One region of the Klebsiella planticola genome, then DNA from elsewhere that is predicted to be linked to it. Evidence: predicted binding sites of a transcription regulator. Region 1 holds the regulator's gene; each other region holds the start of a gene.

What was found. The regulator Fur, encoded in region 1, represses iron uptake genes when iron is present. The targets are predictions, from matches to a motif close to ATAATAATGAGAACNACTATCAA.
Region 2: the regulator Fur is predicted to act here: its motif matches at 2,601-2,623, upstream of efeU (iron uptake transporter permease EfeU).
Region 3: the regulator Fur is predicted to act here: its motif matches at 2,571-2,593, upstream of MC50_RS19085 (TonB-dependent siderophore receptor).
Region 4: the regulator Fur is predicted to act here: its motif matches at 3,463-3,485, upstream of sodA (superoxide dismutase [Mn]).

Annotation. Positions count from the first base shown of each region.
Region 1 covers NZ_CP026047.1:3,320,797-3,325,613, reverse strand. Annotated here, with positions in the region: gene seqA (replication initiation negative regulator SeqA) at 1-18, opposite strand, end outside; gene ybfF (esterase) at 202-975, shown strand; gene ybfE (LexA regulated protein) at 1,109-1,402, shown strand; gene fldA (flavodoxin FldA) at 1,552-2,082, shown strand; gene fur (ferric iron uptake transcriptional regulator) at 2,375-2,827, shown strand; gene MC50_RS16020 (phytanoyl-CoA dioxygenase family protein) at 2,890-4,035, opposite strand; gene MC50_RS16015 (substrate-binding domain-containing protein) at 4,180-4,817, shown strand, end outside.
Region 2 covers NZ_CP026047.1:3,732,409-3,737,225, forward strand. Annotated here, with positions in the region: gene putP (sodium/proline symporter PutP) at 1-608, shown strand, start outside; gene MC50_RS17925 (DUF3574 domain-containing protein) at 754-1,188, shown strand; gene MC50_RS17930 (NupC/NupG family nucleoside CNT transporter) at 1,222-2,406, opposite strand; gene efeU (iron uptake transporter permease EfeU) at 2,680-3,519, shown strand; gene efeO (iron uptake system protein EfeO) at 3,567-4,694, shown strand; gene efeB (iron uptake transporter deferrochelatase/peroxidase subunit) at 4,699-4,817, shown strand, end outside.
Region 3 covers NZ_CP026047.1:3,956,227-3,961,043, reverse strand. Annotated here, with positions in the region: gene ompW (outer membrane protein OmpW) at 1-124, opposite strand, end outside; gene MC50_RS19100 (YkgJ family cysteine cluster protein) at 398-811, shown strand; gene MC50_RS19095 (YciC family protein) at 837-1,580, shown strand; gene MC50_RS19090 (septation protein A) at 1,633-2,172, shown strand; gene MC50_RS19085 (TonB-dependent siderophore receptor) at 2,635-4,817, shown strand, end outside.
Region 4 covers NZ_CP026047.1:1,841,338-1,846,154, forward strand. Annotated here, with positions in the region: gene rhaB (rhamnulokinase) at 1-158, opposite strand, end outside; gene rhaS (HTH-type transcriptional activator RhaS) at 471-1,307, shown strand; gene rhaR (HTH-type transcriptional activator RhaR) at 1,380-2,228, shown strand; gene rhaT (L-rhamnose/proton symporter RhaT) at 2,233-3,267, opposite strand; gene sodA (superoxide dismutase [Mn]) at 3,560-4,180, shown strand; gene yiiM (6-hydroxyaminopurine reductase) at 4,252-4,817, shown strand, end outside.

The DNA.
Region 1 (4,817 bases):
AACTTCAATTGTTTTCATCTTAATCCAGTGCGATATCTTATTCTGAATACAAGTTGTCAGGATTATAAGGACAAATCCTGACCGCGGATAGCGTCAAACCAGGATGGCGGTAAAACTCAGATAGCTCTGGGTCTTGCAGCCGGATGGCAGAATGTCCAACATAATACCCTAACCCGACGAAGCGAAAAAAAGAACTTTGCCATGAAATTAAATAGCCGCACGCAATCTGCACAAAATCCGCACAATAATTCCCCGGTTGTCCTGGTCCACGGTCTGTTTGGCAGTCTCGACAACCTGGGCATCCTCGCCCGCGACCTGGTGAACGACTACGATATTTTGCAGGTTGATATGCGTAACCACGGTCTTTCTCCCCGTTCGCCGGAGATGACCTACGCGGCGATGGCGCAGGATCTGCTCGATACTCTTGACGATCGGCAGATAGAGAAAGCCACCTTTATTGGTCATTCGATGGGCGGAAAAGCGGTCATGGCGCTCACCGCGCTGGCGCCGGAGCGCATCGCAGGCCTGGTCGCCATTGATATTGCTCCGGTGGACTATCACGTGCGCCGTCATGATGAAATTTTCAACGCCATCAATGCCGTCACCGACGCCGGCGCCGCGTCCCGTCAGCAGGCGGCCACGGTGATGCGCGAACATCTACAGGAAGAAGGCGTGATTCAGTTTCTGCTGAAATCCTTCGTTGATGGCCAGTGGCGCTTCAACGTGCCGGTGTTATGGGATCAATATCCGCACATCGTGGGCTGGCAAACGGTTCCTGCCTGGCCTCATCCAACCCTGTTCATCCCGGGAGGCAACTCCCCCTACGTCACCGATGACTATCGCGATACCCTGCTCGCCCAGTTCCCACAGGCGCGGGCGCACGTCATCGCCGGCGCCGGCCACTGGGTACATGCGGAGAAACCGGAAGCCGTCCTGCGCGCCATTCGTCGCTATCTGACCGCTTTGCAGGCTTAACTGGCTAAAAACTGCCCGACCGCGCTGCAGAATGCCCGCGGTCGTTGGCGCAGCGGTTCGCCTGATGTATTATGGCGCGCTATCTGTGTCGGCTATAGCCCGGCAACTTGTTTCCCCGAAGTCACTCTGAATCATGGCAAAAGAACAAACGGACCGTACGACATTAGATTTGTTCGCAACCGAGCGTCGCCCGGGTAGACCAAAGACCAATCCGCTTTCGCGCGATGAACAACTGCGCATAAATAAACGCAATCAGCTCAAACGCGATAAAGTTCGCGGCCTGAAGCGTGTGGAGTTAAAACTCAACGCTGAAGCGGTTGATGCGCTCAACGAACTGGCGGAAGCTCGCAATATGAACCGCAGCGATTTGATCGAAGAGATGCTGATGAACCAGCTGGCAACCCTGCACAGCCGGGATAAAGCCTGAAAATCCTCAAAAAAACACTTTCATGTAGCAGAGTGTGCAGTCGGGCGTGATTGCTGTTTCCGCGCCCTCTCCTGTTCTGCTATGATTGCCGTTATCTGCGGGCATTACGCCACTACCACATCATTAAGTTTCAAGAGGTTATTTTACTCATGGCAATCATCGGCATCTTTTTTGGCAGCGACACGGGCAACACCGAGAATATTGCAAAAATGATTCAGAAGCAGCTTGGTAAAGATGTTGCTGATGTTCACGACATTGCCAAGAGCAGCAAAGAAGATCTGGAAGCCTACGACATCCTGCTGCTCGGCATTCCGACCTGGTACTACGGTGAAGCTCAGTGCGACTGGGATGACTTTTTCCCGACGCTGGAAGAGGTCGACTTTAACGGTAAACTGGTTGCGCTGTTTGGCTGCGGCGATCAGGAAGACTACGCGGAATACTTCTGTGACGCGCTGGGCACCATCCGCGACATCATTGAACCGCGCGGCGCCACCATCGTTGGCCACTGGCCGACTGCGGGCTATCATTTTGAAGCTTCTAAAGGCCTGGCGGATGACGATCACTTCGTCGGTCTGGCTATCGATGAAGACCGCCAGCCGGAGCTGACCAACGAACGCGTGACTAAGTGGGTTAAGCAGGTCTCTGAAGAGCTGCATCTCGAAGAAATCAAAAACGCCTGATGATTGTGCGGCGTTACCGTTAAATTTCGCCGCATTAATAGATAGAAGCAATCAAACTAATAGCTACAAGTTTTTAACTTTTAATCACATATCTGTACAATGTCCTCTGATTTAACGAGGTCAGGTGACGCAGTTTGTAGCTGGGACCTCGTTTTTGACAGCATACAAGGCCCGATACTTGCAGTTTTCATTTAACGATGGCAGTTCTATAATGAGACGCATTGCATCGGGTGATTCTCTGTATTACTTCCGCTGATGGAAGTAGATCGTTTAGCAACAGGACAGATTCCGCATGACTGACAACAATACCGCATTAAAGAAGGCTGGCCTGAAAGTCACACTTCCACGATTAAAGATCCTGGAAGTCCTGCAGGAACCGGATAACCATCACGTCAGTGCGGAAGATTTATACAAGCGCCTGATCGACATGGGTGAAGAAATTGGTCTCGCTACTGTTTATCGCGTGCTGAACCAGTTTGATGATGCTGGCATTGTGACTCGTCACAACTTCGAAGGCGGTAAATCTGTTTTCGAACTGACCCAGCAGCACCATCACGATCACCTTATTTGCCTCGATTGTGGCAAAGTGATCGAATTCAGCGATGAGTCTATCGAAGCGCGTCAGCGTGAAATCGCCCACCGCCATGGCATCCGTCTGACCAACCACAGCCTGTATCTTTACGGCCACTGTGCGGAAGGCGACTGCCGCGAAGATGAACATGCACACGACGCGCTGGAAAAGTAATTTCCCACCGCGCGGACCGCAAAAAGCCAACCTGACGGTTGGCTTTTTTTATGTGCAAACGCCTACCCTTTTCTGCGCGCGGTATGCTCGTCGAGAGCACGAGTAAACTGTTCCTCATCCCACCGGTTTGCCAGCGCTTCCCGCACCAGAGTCTGTTGGGTTTTCGGGACCATTCCACCTAATGGCGGGTCGGTATCAAGATTGGTGGGGAATGAGTAGCCCCGGGCAGCCACGGCAATTAGCGCCTGAAAATCGCCCGCGCGATATTGTCCGTCCTGAAGCTGGGGATAGATTTTTTTCAACACCAGCTCATGGTTCACATCTTCCATCGGGACGCCGAACGCCGAGGAGATCTGCAAAAGATTAGCGGTGCGAACATGATCAGTCGTCGTGTTGTTCCCGGCGGCATGAAACAACGCCGGGTTAAAAAACAGCCCGTCGCCTTTTTGCAACGGCAACTGAACATAGTGCTGGTTAAAGTAGTCGACGAACTCCGGCTGGCGGTAGGCCATATAGCCGAGCTCATACTGATGCGAAAACGGCAGCAGGCGCGTAGGCCCTGACGCCAGCGGCATATCGCTGTGCGCAACCGCCCCTTGTAACGTCAAATACTGCGACAGAATCTGCGCAGGGATGGGAAACTCGGCAACAAACTCGCCCTGCTGAAAGCCGAGATGATAATCGCGATGGGGCTGCTGCGCTTCGCCGCCAGGGCGTACCTGGTTAACCTGAGCGGTCATTCGCCACGCAGGTCCCAACCACGCCTGACAAATTAACCCAAGCATTTCATTAGCATAGTAGTCGCAGAAGGTCTGCGGGCTACGCTCCGCCAGCTTTTGTAACGCATTCCAGATCCGGCCATTGTTCCCCGCGCGAGAAAAGTGGTCAGCCTGAACCCGGGTGCGAGACTCATCGGCCATGATGGTTTCAAACACCGCCGAAGCGCGGTCGATGACATCCATATCCTGATAAAGCCCGCGTACCACCAGCACGCCGGGACCGTAAGAGAGCCCCTGATGTAGCTCGCTTAATACCGCATGTTTATTGGTCGCCGCGGCCTGCGCTAACACGTCATGGTCGTAAATCAGAACTTCCTCAGCGACTTCGCTGACCAGCGGATAGTCTTGTTTGTTCACCTGCTGCTGACAGAAGATGTTGAAATCCTCAACTGAGGCCCGATCGGGTCGGACAAAATATTGCGATGTCATGAGTAGCTCCACGGGGTAAGGGTGCCAGACGGCGGTTATTTTTTTGTTCAACGTCTCGAAAACGAACGTTGTTAAGAAATAACTTAGCAGCTAGACTCCACATCAAGAACCTCAAAAACACCTCATAAAAACCTCATGTGATCGATGGCAAAATTTACCCAAAAGCAGATAGCCGCTCAGTCAGGACTGAGTCTCGCCACGATCGACCGGGCGCTACATCATCGGGGGCAGGTACACCCGCAAACGCTGCATCGCATTCAGCAGGCTCTGGCCGATCTGGAACTGCTGCAAAAGTCCGGGCTCGCCCAGGGAAGAACGATCTATTTCGATGTCATCATGCATACCCCTGAACGCTTTAGCGAGCTGGTCAGGGAGGCGCTCAGCAGCCAGTTAGCCAGCTTTAACCCCTTTCGCATTCAGCTCCGCTTCCACTGTTACGAGGACATCAGCGAGCGAGAGATGAACGCGCTGCTGAAAAAATGCGCGCTCAGCAGCCACGGCGTGATTTTAAAGGCCATGAACTCCCCCTCGCTGGTTTCCACCATCGACGCTTTGCTCAAACGCCGCGTGCCGGTTGTCACCATCGTCACCGACATTCCGTCCAGCGCCCGTCTGCGCTACATCGGCATGGATAATGTTGATGCGGGCAAAGCCGCGGCATTTTTGATGTCAAAGTGGCTGGGCGCCGACAGCACTCAAATCGCCGCCGTCACCGGCAGCAATGATTTCATCGGAGAGCGGGAGCGTATTGCCGGATTTATCTCGGGAATTGAACAGTTTGC
Region 2 (4,817 bases), 410 kb from region 1:
CGCTGGCCGGCGCGGTTAATCAGAACTCCGAGCGCGTGTTTATCGAACTGGCGCAAATCCTGTTTAACCCGTGGATTGCCGGTATTCTGCTGTCGGCGATTCTGGCGGCGGTGATGTCCACCCTGAGCTGTCAGCTGCTGGTGTGCTCCAGCGCGATTACCGAAGACCTGTATAAAGCGTTTCTGCGCAAAAACGCCGGTCAGAAAGAGCTGGTGTGGGTCGGACGGACGATGGTCCTGGTGGTGGCGCTGATCGCCATTGCGCTGGCGGCAAACCCGAACAACCGCGTGCTGGGTCTGGTGAGCTACGCCTGGGCAGGCTTCGGTGCCGCGTTTGGTCCGGTCGTACTGTTCTCGGTGATGTGGTCGCGGATGACGCGTAACGGGGCGCTGGCCGGGATGGTGATTGGCGCGCTGACGGTGATTGTCTGGAAACAGTTCGGTTGGCTGGGCCTGTATGAAATCATCCCTGGCTTTATCTTTGGCAGTCTGGGCATCGTGGTCTTCAGCCTGCTGGGCAAAGCCCCGTCGACATCCATGCAGCAACGCTTTGCCGAAGCGGACGCCCATTATCATTCGGCTCCGCCGACACCGGCTACCGCCGAGTAAACTCACGACCGGTTAATCAAGCCCGCGTTCAGCGGGCTTTTTTGTGGCTGAAAGCCGGCCAGGCGCCGGGCACGGCTCCCACCTCTTGCTAATTCCATGAAAATACGCTGATATCGGGGGCACAAAAAACAATGAGGATAGCAAAATGACGTTCAGACAGGGTGCGCTGGTGCTGGTGATGGCAGGGCTGCTTGGCGGCTGCGTGGCACCGGCGAAGAAGAGTACGCCGGTTGCCACGGCAGCGGTATGCCCGGCAGAGAATGCGATGGTGCAGACCACGCTCTATTTCGGTTTAAGCCGCCCGGCGGGTAAAGATATCACCCACCAGGAGTGGCAGCAGTTTGTTGACCGCGACGTCACGCCGCGTTTTCGTGAGGGATTAACGGTGTTTGACGCCCGAGGCCAGTGGCTGGGGAATGATGGCAGCGTGGCCCGCGAGCAGAGCAAAGCGCTGATGCTGATTCATGGTAAAGACGGTGGCAGCGAAGAGGGGATCGAGGCGTTACGTAACCTCTATAAATCGCGCTTTGCCCAGGAGTCGGTGATGCGCGTGGACCAACCGGTCTGCGTTCACTTCTGAAAAAACGGCGGGGAAGTCCCCGCCGTATCTCTTCTATAGCACCAGGCCGGCAAAGCTGGCGGAAAGCAGACTGACCAGCGTGGCGCCGTAGACCAGACGCAGGCCGAAGCGGGAGACGATATTGCCCTGCTGTTCGTTCAGCCCTTTAATGGCCCCGGCAATAATGCCGATGGAGGCAAAGTTCGCGAAAGAGACCAGGAAGACCGAGAGGATGCCCAGTCCACGCGGAGTCATGCCGGCGGCAATTTTTTGCAGCTCAATCATCGCCACAAACTCATTGGCCACCAGCTTGGTTGCCATAATACTTCCGGCGTTCAATGCATCGCTGAGCGGAATACCAATCAGCCAGGCCAGCGGATAGAATACATAGCCAAGAATTTGCTGGAAGCTCAGGCCAAACAGCGTGGCAAACAGGGCATTAATGGCGCTGATCAGGGCGATAAAGCCAATCAGCATCGCCAGAATAATCATCGCTACTTTAAAGCCGGCAAGAATATATTCCCCGAGCATTTCGAAGAAGCTTTGTGATTCGTGGAGCTTCTCCAGCTTAATCTCTTCTTCGCTACCCGGACGCGTCGGGTTAATAATCGACAGCACAATAAAGGTGCTGAACATATTCAGGATCAGCGCCGCGACCACATATTTTGCATCGAGCATGCTCATATAGGCGCCGACGATGGAGAGCGATACCGTGGACATCGCGGTGGCTGCCATGGTGAACAGCCGACGTGAGGAGAGGTCGCCCAGCACGCCTTTGTAGGCGATAAAGTTCTCCGACTGGCCGAGAATCAGCGAGCTGACGGCGTTGAAGGATTCCAGTTTACCCATGCCGTTGACTTTGGAGAGCAGGGTGCCAATCACGCGGATGAAAACAGGCAGAATGCGCCAGTGCTGCAGAATACCGATCAGCGCCGAAATAAAGACAATCGGGCACAGCACGCCAAGGAAAATAAACGCCATCCCTTTTTCACTCATGCCGCCAAATACAAAGTTGGTGCCTTCGGCAGCAAAGCCGAGCAGCGAAGTGAAAAAGCCAGAGATATTTTTAACTATCCACAGACCGCTTTCGGCATGCAGGAAAAAGAATGCCAGCGCAATTTCAATGATAATTAACTGGATAATATAGCGAACGCGGATTTTTTGTCGGTCATAGCTGGCAAGCCAGGCAAGGCCGAGGATAACCGCCAGCGCCAGCAGGAAGTGCAAGAATTGTGTCATGTTGTTCATTTCGCAGGTCAATAAGGCCGCTATTTAGCCACAGCCGGTCAACCTGGTAAATATCTGCAGCGAAAAAACCGCCGCGCCGGCTGGCCGAACGCGACGCAGACAGATAATCCCCTAAGTGATTATTTTACAGCAATTAATTTACAACTCGTCACCAAACTCTCTACATTTCACTTGTGTTTCTGATTATTGTAATGATAATCACTATCAGAAATATTTACTTATCTTTGCATCCACTGACTGCGATTCACATTGAAGGGTGTCGGCATGTTTGTTCCATTTCTCATTATGTTACGCGAAGGGCTGGAGGCGGCGCTGATTGTCAGCCTGATTGCCAGCTATCTCAAACGCACCCAGCGCGGCAGCTGGATTGGCGTCATGTGGATTGGCGTTATCCTGGCGGCGGCGCTGTGCCTGGGCCTGGGGATCTTTATCAACGAAACGACCGGCGAGTTTCCCCAGCGGGAACAGGAGCTGTTCGAAGGCATCGTGGCGCTGGTGGCGGTATGCATCCTGACCTGGATGGTGTTCTGGATGCGTAAAGTCTCGCGCAACGTGAAGCAGCAGTTGGAACAGGCGGTGGATAATGCTCTGCAGCGCGGTAATCATCACGGCTGGGCGCTGATCATGATGGTCTTTTTCGCCGTCGCGCGGGAAGGGCTGGAGTCGGTGTTCTTCCTGCTGGCGGCATTCCAGCAGGATGTCGGAATTTGGCCGCCGCTCGGGGCGATGCTGGGACTGGCTACCGCGATTGTCCTCGGCTTCCTGCTTTACTGGGGCGGGATCCGCCTTAACCTCGGCGTATTTTTCAAATGGACCAGTCTGTTCATTCTGCTGGTGGCGGCCGGGCTGGCTGCCGGGGCAATTCGCGCCTTTCATGAAGCCGGTCTGTGGAACCATTTCCAGGACGTGGCGTTTGACCTGAGCGGCGTGCTGTCGACCCACACGCTTTTCGGCACGCTGCTCGAAGGGATCTTCGGTTACCAGGAGACGCCTACCGTCAGTGAAGTGGCGGTCTACTTTATCTATTTGATTCCGGCGCTGGTGCTGTTTGCGCTGCCGCCGCGTAACAATACAGCAACCTCGCGCACCGCTCCGCTTAAGTAGGGCGCCGCAGGATTATGGTTACAACATACTTACCGAAAGGGATGATCATGATGATTCATTTTCGCCGTAATGCGCTGCAGCTTGCCGTCGCAGCGTTGTTCAGCTCTGCCTTCTACGCTCAGGCTGCGGATATCCCGCAGGTAAAAGTCACCGTTAACGACAAACAGTGTGAGCCGATGAACGTCACCGTGAAAGCGGGGAAAACGCAGTTCATTATTCAAAACCACAGTCAGAAAGCGCTGGAGTGGGAGATTCTCAAAGGCGTGATGGTCGTGGAAGAGCGCGAGAACATTGCGCCAGGCTTTACGCAAAAGCTGACGGCGAACCTGCAGCCGGGCGAATACGACATGACCTGCGGTCTGCTGACCAACCCGAAAGGCAAGCTGATCGTGACCGGCGCCGCCACCAAAGATGCGGCGAAAGCCGATGCGCTGTTAAGCCTTGGCGAGGCGATCACCGCCTATAAAGCCTACGTTACGGCGGAAACCGCACAGCTGGTTAGCGGTACGAAAGCTTTCACCGACGCGGTGAAAGCGGGCGATATTGAAAAAGCGAAAGCGCTGTATGCTCCGACGCGTCAGCACTACGAGCGCATTGAACCGATCGCAGAACTGTTCTCCGATCTGGACGGCAGTATTGATGCGCGTGAAGACGATTACGAGAAAAAAGCCGAAGACCCGAAATTCACCGGCTTCCACCGTCTGGAAAAAGCCCTGTTTGGCGACAACAGCGTCAAGGGGATGGAAAAGTATGCCGACCAGTTGAACAGCGATGTGCTTGAACTGCAAAAACGCATCAGCGAACTGGCGTTCCCGCCGTCGAAAGTGGTGGGTGGCGCGGCGGGCCTGATTGAAGAAGTCGCGGCCAGCAAAATCAGCGGCGAAGAAGATCGCTACAGCCACACCGATCTGTGGGACTTCCAGGCGAACATCGACGGCGCGCAGAAGATCGTTGACCTGCTGCGCCCGCAGCTGCAAAAAGAGAACAGCGCGCTGCTGGCGAAAGTGGATGCTAACTTCAAGAAAGTTGACGCTATCCTCAGCAAATACCGCACTAAAGACGGCTTCGAAACGTATGACAAGCTGACGGATGCGGATCGTAATGCGTTAAAAGGGCCGATCACCACGCTGGCGGAAGATCTGTCTCAGCTGCGCGGGATCCTTGGGCTGGACTAAGTCGATGGCAGAACAGAAGCAATCTGACGTGAATGAGCCTTCACGTCGTCGATTATTAAAAGGGATCGGCGCGCTTGGCGGCGCGCTGGCTATTACCGGCGGCTGTCCGGTGGCACACGCGGC
Region 3 (4,817 bases), 640 kb from region 1:
CAGAACCTTCCGTCGGTCGAACGGTGGCCGAACCCGCACGAATAAAAAACTCTCCGGCTTCATGCGCCCAGACGCTGCCGGAAAGGGTACTCAAAATAATGCCAACCGCTGCTAACTTTTTCATATCCACTTCCTCATTATGGTTATTCAGCGCGGGCTAATATACCCATAACGAGTTACCTTTGATCCGTTCTCGATCACATAAAGTTGTGAGATTTAACATTTATTGATCCAGATTAATTTTTACTTTCATGGCGATACCAAAAAACTCACATTCACATCAATTTTCACTTTCCGGGCAGCGAAAAAATTTTTCCCCGCCCCTTGCCGCCTTCGATGCGTCTGGATAATTTATCTGCCGACAATCTGTGTTGATGCGTTTTTATCAGGTGTAATCATGAGTGAAATCAACCCGTGCATGACGTGCGGTGCCTGTTGTGCGTATTTTCGAGTCTCTTTCTACTGGGCGGAAGCCGACGATGCCGGCGGCGTTGTGCCGACGAAGCTTACCGAGCCGCTAACCCCTTTTCTGCGCTGCATGAGCGGCACCAACCAACGACAAAGCCGCTGCGCCGCCCTCAAGGGGGAAATCGGCGAATCGGTGCACTGCTCAATTTATCAGCACCGCCCCTCTCCCTGCCGCGAATTCGCCCAGTCCGGTGAAGGCGGCGAGGTAAACGAAGCCTGCAACCGGGCCCGCGCCCGCTACGGCCTGCCGCCGCTCATCCCTCTTTACAAAGATATACTTAGCCTGACAACGGCAGAGGCTGCTACCCACGAGGGATTTGCGGTACAATCGCCGGCTAGTTAACACCTGCAATACTCAAGGAGAGTGCATGTCTATCACGGCGAAGACCGTCTACCGTGACACGGGAAATTTTTTTCGTAATCAGTTTGTCACCATTTTACTGATTGCGTTGTTATGCGCGTTCATTACGGTAGTCCTTGGCCATGCTTTTTCACCCAGTGAAGAGCAGCTCTCGATTCTGAGCGAAGGGGATAATCTGGCGGGGAGCGCCGGGCTGTTTGAGCTGGTGCAAAACATGACCCCGGAGCAACAGCAGATCCTGCTGCGCGCCTCGGCCGCATCGACCTTCTCCGGTCTGGTGGGTAACGCCATTCTGGCCGGCGGCGTGCTGCTGATGATTCAGCTGGTCTCCGCCGGACAGCGGGTCAGCGCGCTGCGCGCTATCGGAGCTTCTGCGCCGGTACTGCCAAAGCTGCTGCTGCTGATCCTGTTCACCACCTTTGTGGTGCAGATGGGGATGATGCTGGTGCTGGTGCCGGGCGTGCTGCTCGCTATCGTGCTGGCTTTTGCCCCCATCATGCTGGTGCAGGATAAGCTGGGGATTTTTAACGCCATGCGCAGCAGTATGCGTCTGGTGTGGGCCAATATGCGTCTGGTCGCCCCGGCGGTGATTGGCTGGCTGCTGGCGAAAACGCTACTGCTGCTGTTTGCATCCAGCTTTGCGGTACTGACGCCGAACGTCGGCGCGGTGGTTATCAATACGATCAGCAATCTGATCTCTGCACTGTTGCTGATCTATTTGTTCCGCCTGTATATGCTTATCCGCAACTAAATTAACCTGGGCCGGGACTCTTCCGGCCCTATCTGAACGACGGGTCCGATGTATGAAGCAGTTTCTGGATTTTTTACCGCTGGTAGTCTTCTTCGCCTTCTACAAGCTCTACGATATCTACGCCGCAACCACCGCGCTGATTATCGCCACCGCTATCGTGCTGATCTATACCTGGGTACGCTATCGTAAAGTCGAAAAGATGGCGCTGATTACCTTTGTGCTGGTTGCTGTATTTGGCGGCCTGACCATTTTCTTCCATAATGATGAGTTTATAAAATGGAAGGTCACGGTCATCTACGCTCTGTTTGCCGGCGCTTTGCTGTTCAGCCAATGGGTGATGAAAAAGCCATTGATTCAACGCATGCTCGGCAAAGAGCTGACCCTGCCGCAGCAGGTCTGGTCGCGTCTGAATCTCGCCTGGGCGCTGTTTTTTATTCTCTGCGGTCTGGCCAATATCTATATCGCTTTCTGGTTGCCGCAGAATATCTGGGTCAACTTCAAGGTCTTCGGCCTGACGGCGCTGACGCTGGTCTTCACGCTGTTGAGCGGCGTGTACATCTATCGCCATATGCCGCAGGACGATAACCACTAATCAACGGCAAGCCGGGGGTATCGCTTTTGCCCCCGCTCTCCTTTGCGTTGCGTATTCCCCTCTCCTCGTTTTCAGCGCTTGCTCTTGAGACTCGCGTTATTTGCCGTTTTCCTGACCCGCGTCTTGCGTAGAAAACCGTTCAGTAAGCGCACTCACCTGTATCCGTCTGGCGGAACTGCGGCCTGGCATCAGCGGCAAACGTCCACCGAGTCTGAGACGAAAGAAGACAAACACTGGCCCCGATAACCCACCCACTCTGCGCCTTATTCCCCGCGGCGCCGACAGCTATCTCCTGCAGCCGACGTCAATCCCGCCCGTTTATTCACCATTTCTGCCATAACCCGGGAAAATTGCGCCAATTGTGAGGATTTGATGAAGATTCATTTGCACACATTGAAATGATAATAATTATCATTGATATTCGCATTCTCAATTTTTAACGCTTTGATATGGATATTTACAATGAGATCGCAGAACTATTATGCCATTACGCCCCTCGCGCTGGTATTTGCAGGCTTTCTGACGCCCGACGCCTTTGCTGACGAGGTTGAACGCGATACCGAAACTATGGTGGTACACAGCACGGCTGAAGAAGCACTCAAGCAGCAGCCGGGGGTATCTGTCATCACCGCTGAAGATATTGCCCGGGATCCCCCGGTTAACGACCTGTCGGAAATCATTCGTAAAATGCCCGGCGTCAATTTAACCGGCAACAGCGCCAGCGGCAGCCGGGGCAACAACCGGCAGATCGATATTCGCGGAATGGGGCCGGAGAACACCCTCATCCTGATCGATGGCGTACCGGTCACCTCCCGTAACTCGGTACGCTACAGCTGGCGCGGCGAACGTGATACCCGCGGGGATAGCAACTGGGTGCCACCGGAGATGGTCGAACGCATTGAAGTTCTGCGCGGCCCGGCAGCAGCCCGCTACGGATCCGGTGCCGCCGGCGGCGTGGTCAATATCATTACCAAACGCCCCACCAACGACTGGCATGGCTCGCTATCGTTTTATACCAACCAGCCGGAAAACAACAAAGAGGGGGCGACGAATCGCGCCAACTTTAGCCTCAACGGACCGCTGGCCGGCGATGCGCTGACCATGCGGCTGTACGGTAACATCAATAAAACGGATGCCGACGCCTGGGACATCAACCATGCGCAAAATGGTTCGTACGCCGCCGGTCGCGAAGGGGTGCGCAACAAGGACATCAACGCCCTGCTGTCATGGAAACTGACGCCGCAGCAGATTGTCGATTTTAACTACGCCTATAGCCGCCAGGGCAATATTTACGCCGGTGATACCCAATACAGTAACGGCAACCTCAGCCCCGATGGCCTGGTCAGCGAGCTGTATGGCCATGAAACCAACCGTCTGTATCGCCAGTCCTGGGGGCTGACCTATAACGGAATCTGGGACTGGGGCCAGTCCAAAGCCGGAGTCTATTACGAGAAAACCAATAACACTCGTCTGCAGGAAGGTTCTACCGGGCGCGTAGAAGGGATGATCAACAGCGATGAGTACGCCACCAGCCGCCTTGAATCCTGGCGTTCGACCGGCGAGCTGAATCTCCCCTTCCACTGGCTGGCCGACCAGACCCTGACCCTCGGGATGGAGTGGAACCGCGATGAACTCAACGACCCCGCCTCCATGCAGGCAACCAACGTCAGCGGCGAGACCATCCCGGGCACCTCAGGCGAGGCCTCCCAGCGCAGCACCACCAACAGCGCGACCCTCACCGGCCTCTACCTGGAAGATAATATTGAGGCGATGCCGGGCACCAATATCATCCCCGGACTGCGTTTTGACTATCACAATGAATTTGGCAGTAACTGGAGCCCGAGCCTGAACCTGGCGCAGGAGCTGGGCGAGATGTTCAAAGTCAAAGCCGGCATTGCACGTGTCTTCAAGGCCCCAAACCTGTACCAGTCCAGCGAAGGCTATCTGCTGTCGACCCGCGGCAACGGCTGCCCGAACACCATCAGCAACGGCAGCTGCTACCTGCTCGGCAACCCGGACCTCGATCCGGAAATCAGCATCAATAAAGAGCTCGGCCTTGAATTTAACCTCAACGGCTATAACGCGGGGGTAACGTGGTTCCGTAACGATTATAAAAACAAAATCGTCTCCGGTACCGATGTGCTGGGCTATACCTCGAGCGGCAACAATATTCTGCAATGGCAAAACGGCGGCAAAGCGGTCGTCGAAGGGCTGGAAGGCACCCTGCTCATCCCGATTGTGGCCGACACGCTGGACTGGCGAACCAATGCGACCTATATGATCAAATCGGAGAACAAAGATACCGGTAATCCGCTGTCGGTGATCCCGAAATATACGATTAACACCATGCTGGACTGGCAGGTCAACAGCAAACTTTCGGCCAACGTCAACTGGACGATGTACGGCCGCCAGAAACCGCGTCAGTATGCGGAGATCCGCAACGAGACCGGCACGCTCGCCACGAATGAAGTCGGTGCCTATTCCGTTGTCGGTATCGGTGCGAACTACCAGCTGTTGAAAGATCTTCGCCTGAATGCCGGCATCAGTAACCTGTTCGATAAGCAAATTTATCGCGAAAACGCGGGCGCTTCGACCTATAACGAACCCGGTCGCGCCTATTACGCCGGCGTCACCCTCTCCTTCTG
Region 4 (4,817 bases), 1.5 Mb from region 1:
ACATCCCAGCAGTCGTAGCCATCCACCTTTTGCAGGCTATTGGTAAAGCGGTGTATTTCGCGCAGCGTTAGCGTACGCGGCCCGCATTCATAGCTGGCAAGCATCACCCGCCCGCTGGAGGCGCCTAAATCAACGGCTACACAATGACGAAAGCTCATGGGGAGATCCTTGTAAAAATCATTGTCAGCAGTCTAAAAAAGTCGTGAATCGCGCACCTTCTTGCCACTGACAGGGAAAACAGGCGGCTGGCAAGAAAGCAAAGATGACCGTGAGGGAGGTCACAGTTTCTCTTCATGAGCGTCAGGGAAGAGGATGTGATGTTGTCCGCAGTTCCCGATCTTTCCGGCTGTTTCTTGAAAAAGCGGCAGGTTTTACGAATTTTGCGGTCAAAAATTGAAGGCCGGATTGCGGACCCTTAATTACTATTTGTGACACTGATTGATAACATTTCTCATTTCGAGGGCGCCGTTATGACCATCTTGCACAGCGTGGATTTCTTTAAGTCCGGGACTTCTGCTGTGGCCATTGAGCCACGTCTCCCTCAGGCGGCGTTCCCGGAACATCATCACGATTTCCATGAAATCGTCATCGTTGAGCACGGTACGGGGATTCATGTGTTTAACGGCCAGCCCTATACCATCAGCGGCGGTTCGGTGTGCTTTATTCGCGATCACGATCGTCATCTCTATGAACATACGGACAATTTATGCCTGACGAACGTGCTCTACCGCGCGCCGGATGCCTTTCGCTTTCTGAATGGCGTCAATCAGCTGTTACCGCAGGAGCAAGAGGGAAATTACCTTTCTCACTGGCGGGTGAACCAGACCGTGCTGCAGCAGGTACGGCAGATCGTCGGACAAATGGAAGATATCGGTCTCGAACCGGATATGCATACGCTCGCCGGACGGGAGATTCTCTTTATGCAACTGCTGGTCCTGCTGCGTAAAAGCAGCCTCGCGGAAGGGGCGGTCGGCAACGAAGCGCGGCTGAATCAGCTGATGGCCTGGCTGGAAGATCACTTCGCCGAGGAGGTCTGTTGGGAGGAGGTGGCGGCTAAGTTTTCCCTGTCGCTGAGAACGTTACATCGCCAGTTGAAGCAACAGACCGGCCTGACGCCACAGCGCTACCTCAATCGGGTGCGACTGATGAAGGCGCGTCACCTGCTACGCCATAGCGATGAGAGCATCACGGATATCGCCTATCGCTGCGGTTTCGGCGACAGTAACCACTTTTCGACGCTTTTTCGCCGCGAGTTTTCCTGGTCGCCGCGCGATATTCGCCAGGGACGGGACGCCATTCTTCAGTAACGCGAGAGCAGTCAACGTTTTAGCGAGCAAAAACGCGAATAATAAACCGTTATTGGCGGTGGAGTTCTGGTAGTGGCTGGTCAGCTGATTCTGCGCAAAGATGAGTTTTTTGCCTCTCCTTCTCAGGCGGTAGCGGTTGCCGACCGTTATCCGCAAAATGTCTTCGCCGAGCATACCCACGAGTTCTGCGAACTGGTGCTGGTATGGCGGGGAAATGGCCTGCATGTCCTGAACGATCGCCCATGGCGCATTACCCGTGGCGATCTGTTTTATATTCGCGCCGAAGACAAACACTCCTACGCCTCGGTGAATGATTTAGTTCTGCAAAACGTCATCTATTGCCCGGATCGTCTGCGGCTTAACTTTGACTGGGCGACCCATATTCCCGGTTTGTTTGGGACGTCGTGGATGCCGCACTGGCGGATCGGCAGTTCTGGTATGGCCCAGGTTCGCCAGGTGATTACTCAGCTGGAGCAGGAGAGCGCCCGCGGCGATGCGCAGGCTAATAACATGGCCGAGCTGCTGTTTGCGCAGCTGGTATTGATTCTTCATCGCCACCGCTATGCGACCGATAACCGGGCGGCGACCCAAAGCGAAACGCTCCTCGACAAGCTGCTGACCGAACTGGCCGGCAGCCTGAACCGACCTTTTATTCTCGAGCTGTTTTGCGAGCGGGAAGGGTGCGGCGAGCGTGCGCTGCGTCAGCAGTTTCGCCAGCAGACCGGGATGACGATCAACCATTACCTGCGTCAGCTGCGTATCTGCCACGCGCAGTATTTATTGCAGCACACCGAACGCTTGATTGGTGACATTGCGATGCAGTGCGGATTTGAAGACAGCAACTACTTTTCCGTCGTCTTTAATCGTGAAATTGGCATGACCCCTGGGCAGTGGCGGCAACGCAGTCGCGTTGCCGCATAGGGCGTTAGCTGGCCATTCCGAGGCCAACGATATTGGCGGCGATGATAATCACCACGCAGCCCAGACTTAACACGCTGACCGGACGACGCCCGGCGTTGTTCCACTCTTTCAGCACCAGCCCGACCAGCCCGCCGCACAGCACATAGAAGCTCATATGCAGCATCCAGCTCATGTAGTCATACTGCGCGGGAATACTGGCGTGGCCCCAGGCATAGAAGAAAAACTGGAGATACCACATCAGACCGCCCAGCGCCGACAGCAGCACGTTGGCGACGATCAGCGGTTTTGCCCGCGAGAAGTCGGCTTTGATCGACAGGTGTTTGACTTTAGCCAGACGAATAAAGCAGAAGCCAAGGTTGACCAGCGCGCCGCCGCCCATAATCACCACATAGCTGGGCAACGCGGTATACAGCGGGTCAACCCCCAGCGCCGCCGCGGCATCATGCATGGGTCTGGCGGCGTTCATCGCAAAGGACATCCCGGCAGAAAAAATGCCGCACATCACCGCCAGCATCAGCCCTTTTTTCAGATTGAAGTCTTCGGCTTTAATGCCCATCTTGCGCTCTTTCAGCTGGCCGGCGCGGGTGACTATCGCCACGCCAATCACCGCAACCAGCACGCCGAGCAGCGTCATCTGGCCACCCTGGGTATGCAGCAGCACATCGATCTGCCCGTTGATAATCGGGGTCATCAGCGTACCGACAATCAGGGTGATCCCGATGGCAATACCGATCCCCATCGACATGCCGAGGTAGCGCATGGTCAGGCCGTAGTTAATATTGCCGATCCCCCACATCGCGCCAAACAGAAACACCGGCAGCAGCGTGGAGGCGTTGAAGGAACGGTAATAGGCCCAGAAATCAGGCAGCAGCATCGCGCTGATAGCCCAGGGAAGAATCAGCCAGGAGACAATCCCGCCGATTGACCACATGGTTTCCCATGACCACTGTTTAACTTGTTTGAACGGGGCATAGAAACAGGCTGCACTGGCCGCACCTATCAGATGCCAAAAAATACCCATCGTAATCGCGTGATTCATTGATTTTATCCTCATCTATTTTTTTATCGGATAAATCTTCTTCCGACACGATGAGTGTAAAAATCGGTCAGTTTTCTCGCCTTCAGGCTGTTGCCATGTGACGCTGAACTCTGGCAGCCAAAAACTTAATTACTTGTTCCAGCTCACAAAAATGCAGGTATACCCTGTGGTTATAACCTTATTAAAAATACGGCATTGATAAGCGTTTTCAATATCATTTAATTAACTATAATGAACCAACTGCTTACTCGGCATTAACACTTCCTGCCGCTTAACAATAATGGAGATGATTATGAGTTATACACTGCCAGCCCTGCCGTACGCTTATGACGCCCTGGAACCGCACTTTGATAAGCAGACGATGGAAATCCATCACACTAAACATCACCAGGCCTACGTTAACAACGCCAACGCTGCGCTGGAAAGCCTGCCGGAATTTGCTGACCTGTCTGCTGAAGAACTGATCGCTAAACTGGATCAGCTGCCGGCTGACAAAAAAACCGTACTGCGTAACAACGCGGGCGGCCACGCTAACCACAGCCTGTTCTGGAAAGGCCTGAAAACCGGTACTACCCTGCAGGGCGACCTGAAAGCCGCTATCGAACGTGATTTCGGTTCCGTTGATAACTTCAAAGCTGAGTTTGAAAAAGCAGCTGCGACCCGTTTCGGTTCTGGCTGGGCATGGCTGGTGCTGAAGGGCGACAAACTGGCCGTGGTTTCTACCGCTAACCAGGACTCCCCGCTGATGGGCGAAGCTATCTCCGGCGCTTCCGGCTTCCCGATTCTGGGCCTGGACGTTTGGGAACACGCTTACTACCTGAAATTCCAGAACCGTCGTCCGGACTACATCAAAGAGTTCTGGAACGTGGTTAACTGGGACGAAGCAGCAGCGCGTTTTGCCGCCAAAAAATAAGGTTGCATTGTGCTGAACGAGAAGCGAGTCTGATGACTCGCTTTTTTTATATCCGCAGCAAAGGAGCAGCGATGCACTATCCGGTGAATGTCTTTGTGGGCAAGGTAAAGGATTACGACGGCAGCCGTCCAAGCGCCATCGGTAAAATTCAGGTCGACGGTGAACTGACCCTCGGTGAACTGGGGCTGGAGGGCGATGAACAGGCGGAGAAGAAAATACATGGCGGGCCGGACCGCGCGCTGTGCCACTATCCCCGTGAACACTACGCCCATTGGGCTCTTGAACTTCCGCAGCAGGCGGATCTTTTCTGCGCCCCGGCGTTTGGCGAGAATCTCTCGACCGAAGGGCTAACGGAAAACGACGTCTGTATCGGCGACATCTTCCGCTGGGGAGAGGCGCTGATTCAGGTGACGCAGCCGCGTTCACCGTGCTTCAAGCTTAACTATCATTTTGCTGTCAGCGATATGGCGCAGCTCATGCAGAACAGCGGTAAAACCGGCTGGCTGTATCGGGTCGTGGCGGGCGGGCTGGTATCCGGCGATGCGCCGCTGGAGCTGGTTTCCCGACTCAGCGACGTGAGCGTCCATGAGGCGGGCGCCATTGCCTGGCATATGCCGTTCGATGACGAACAATACCA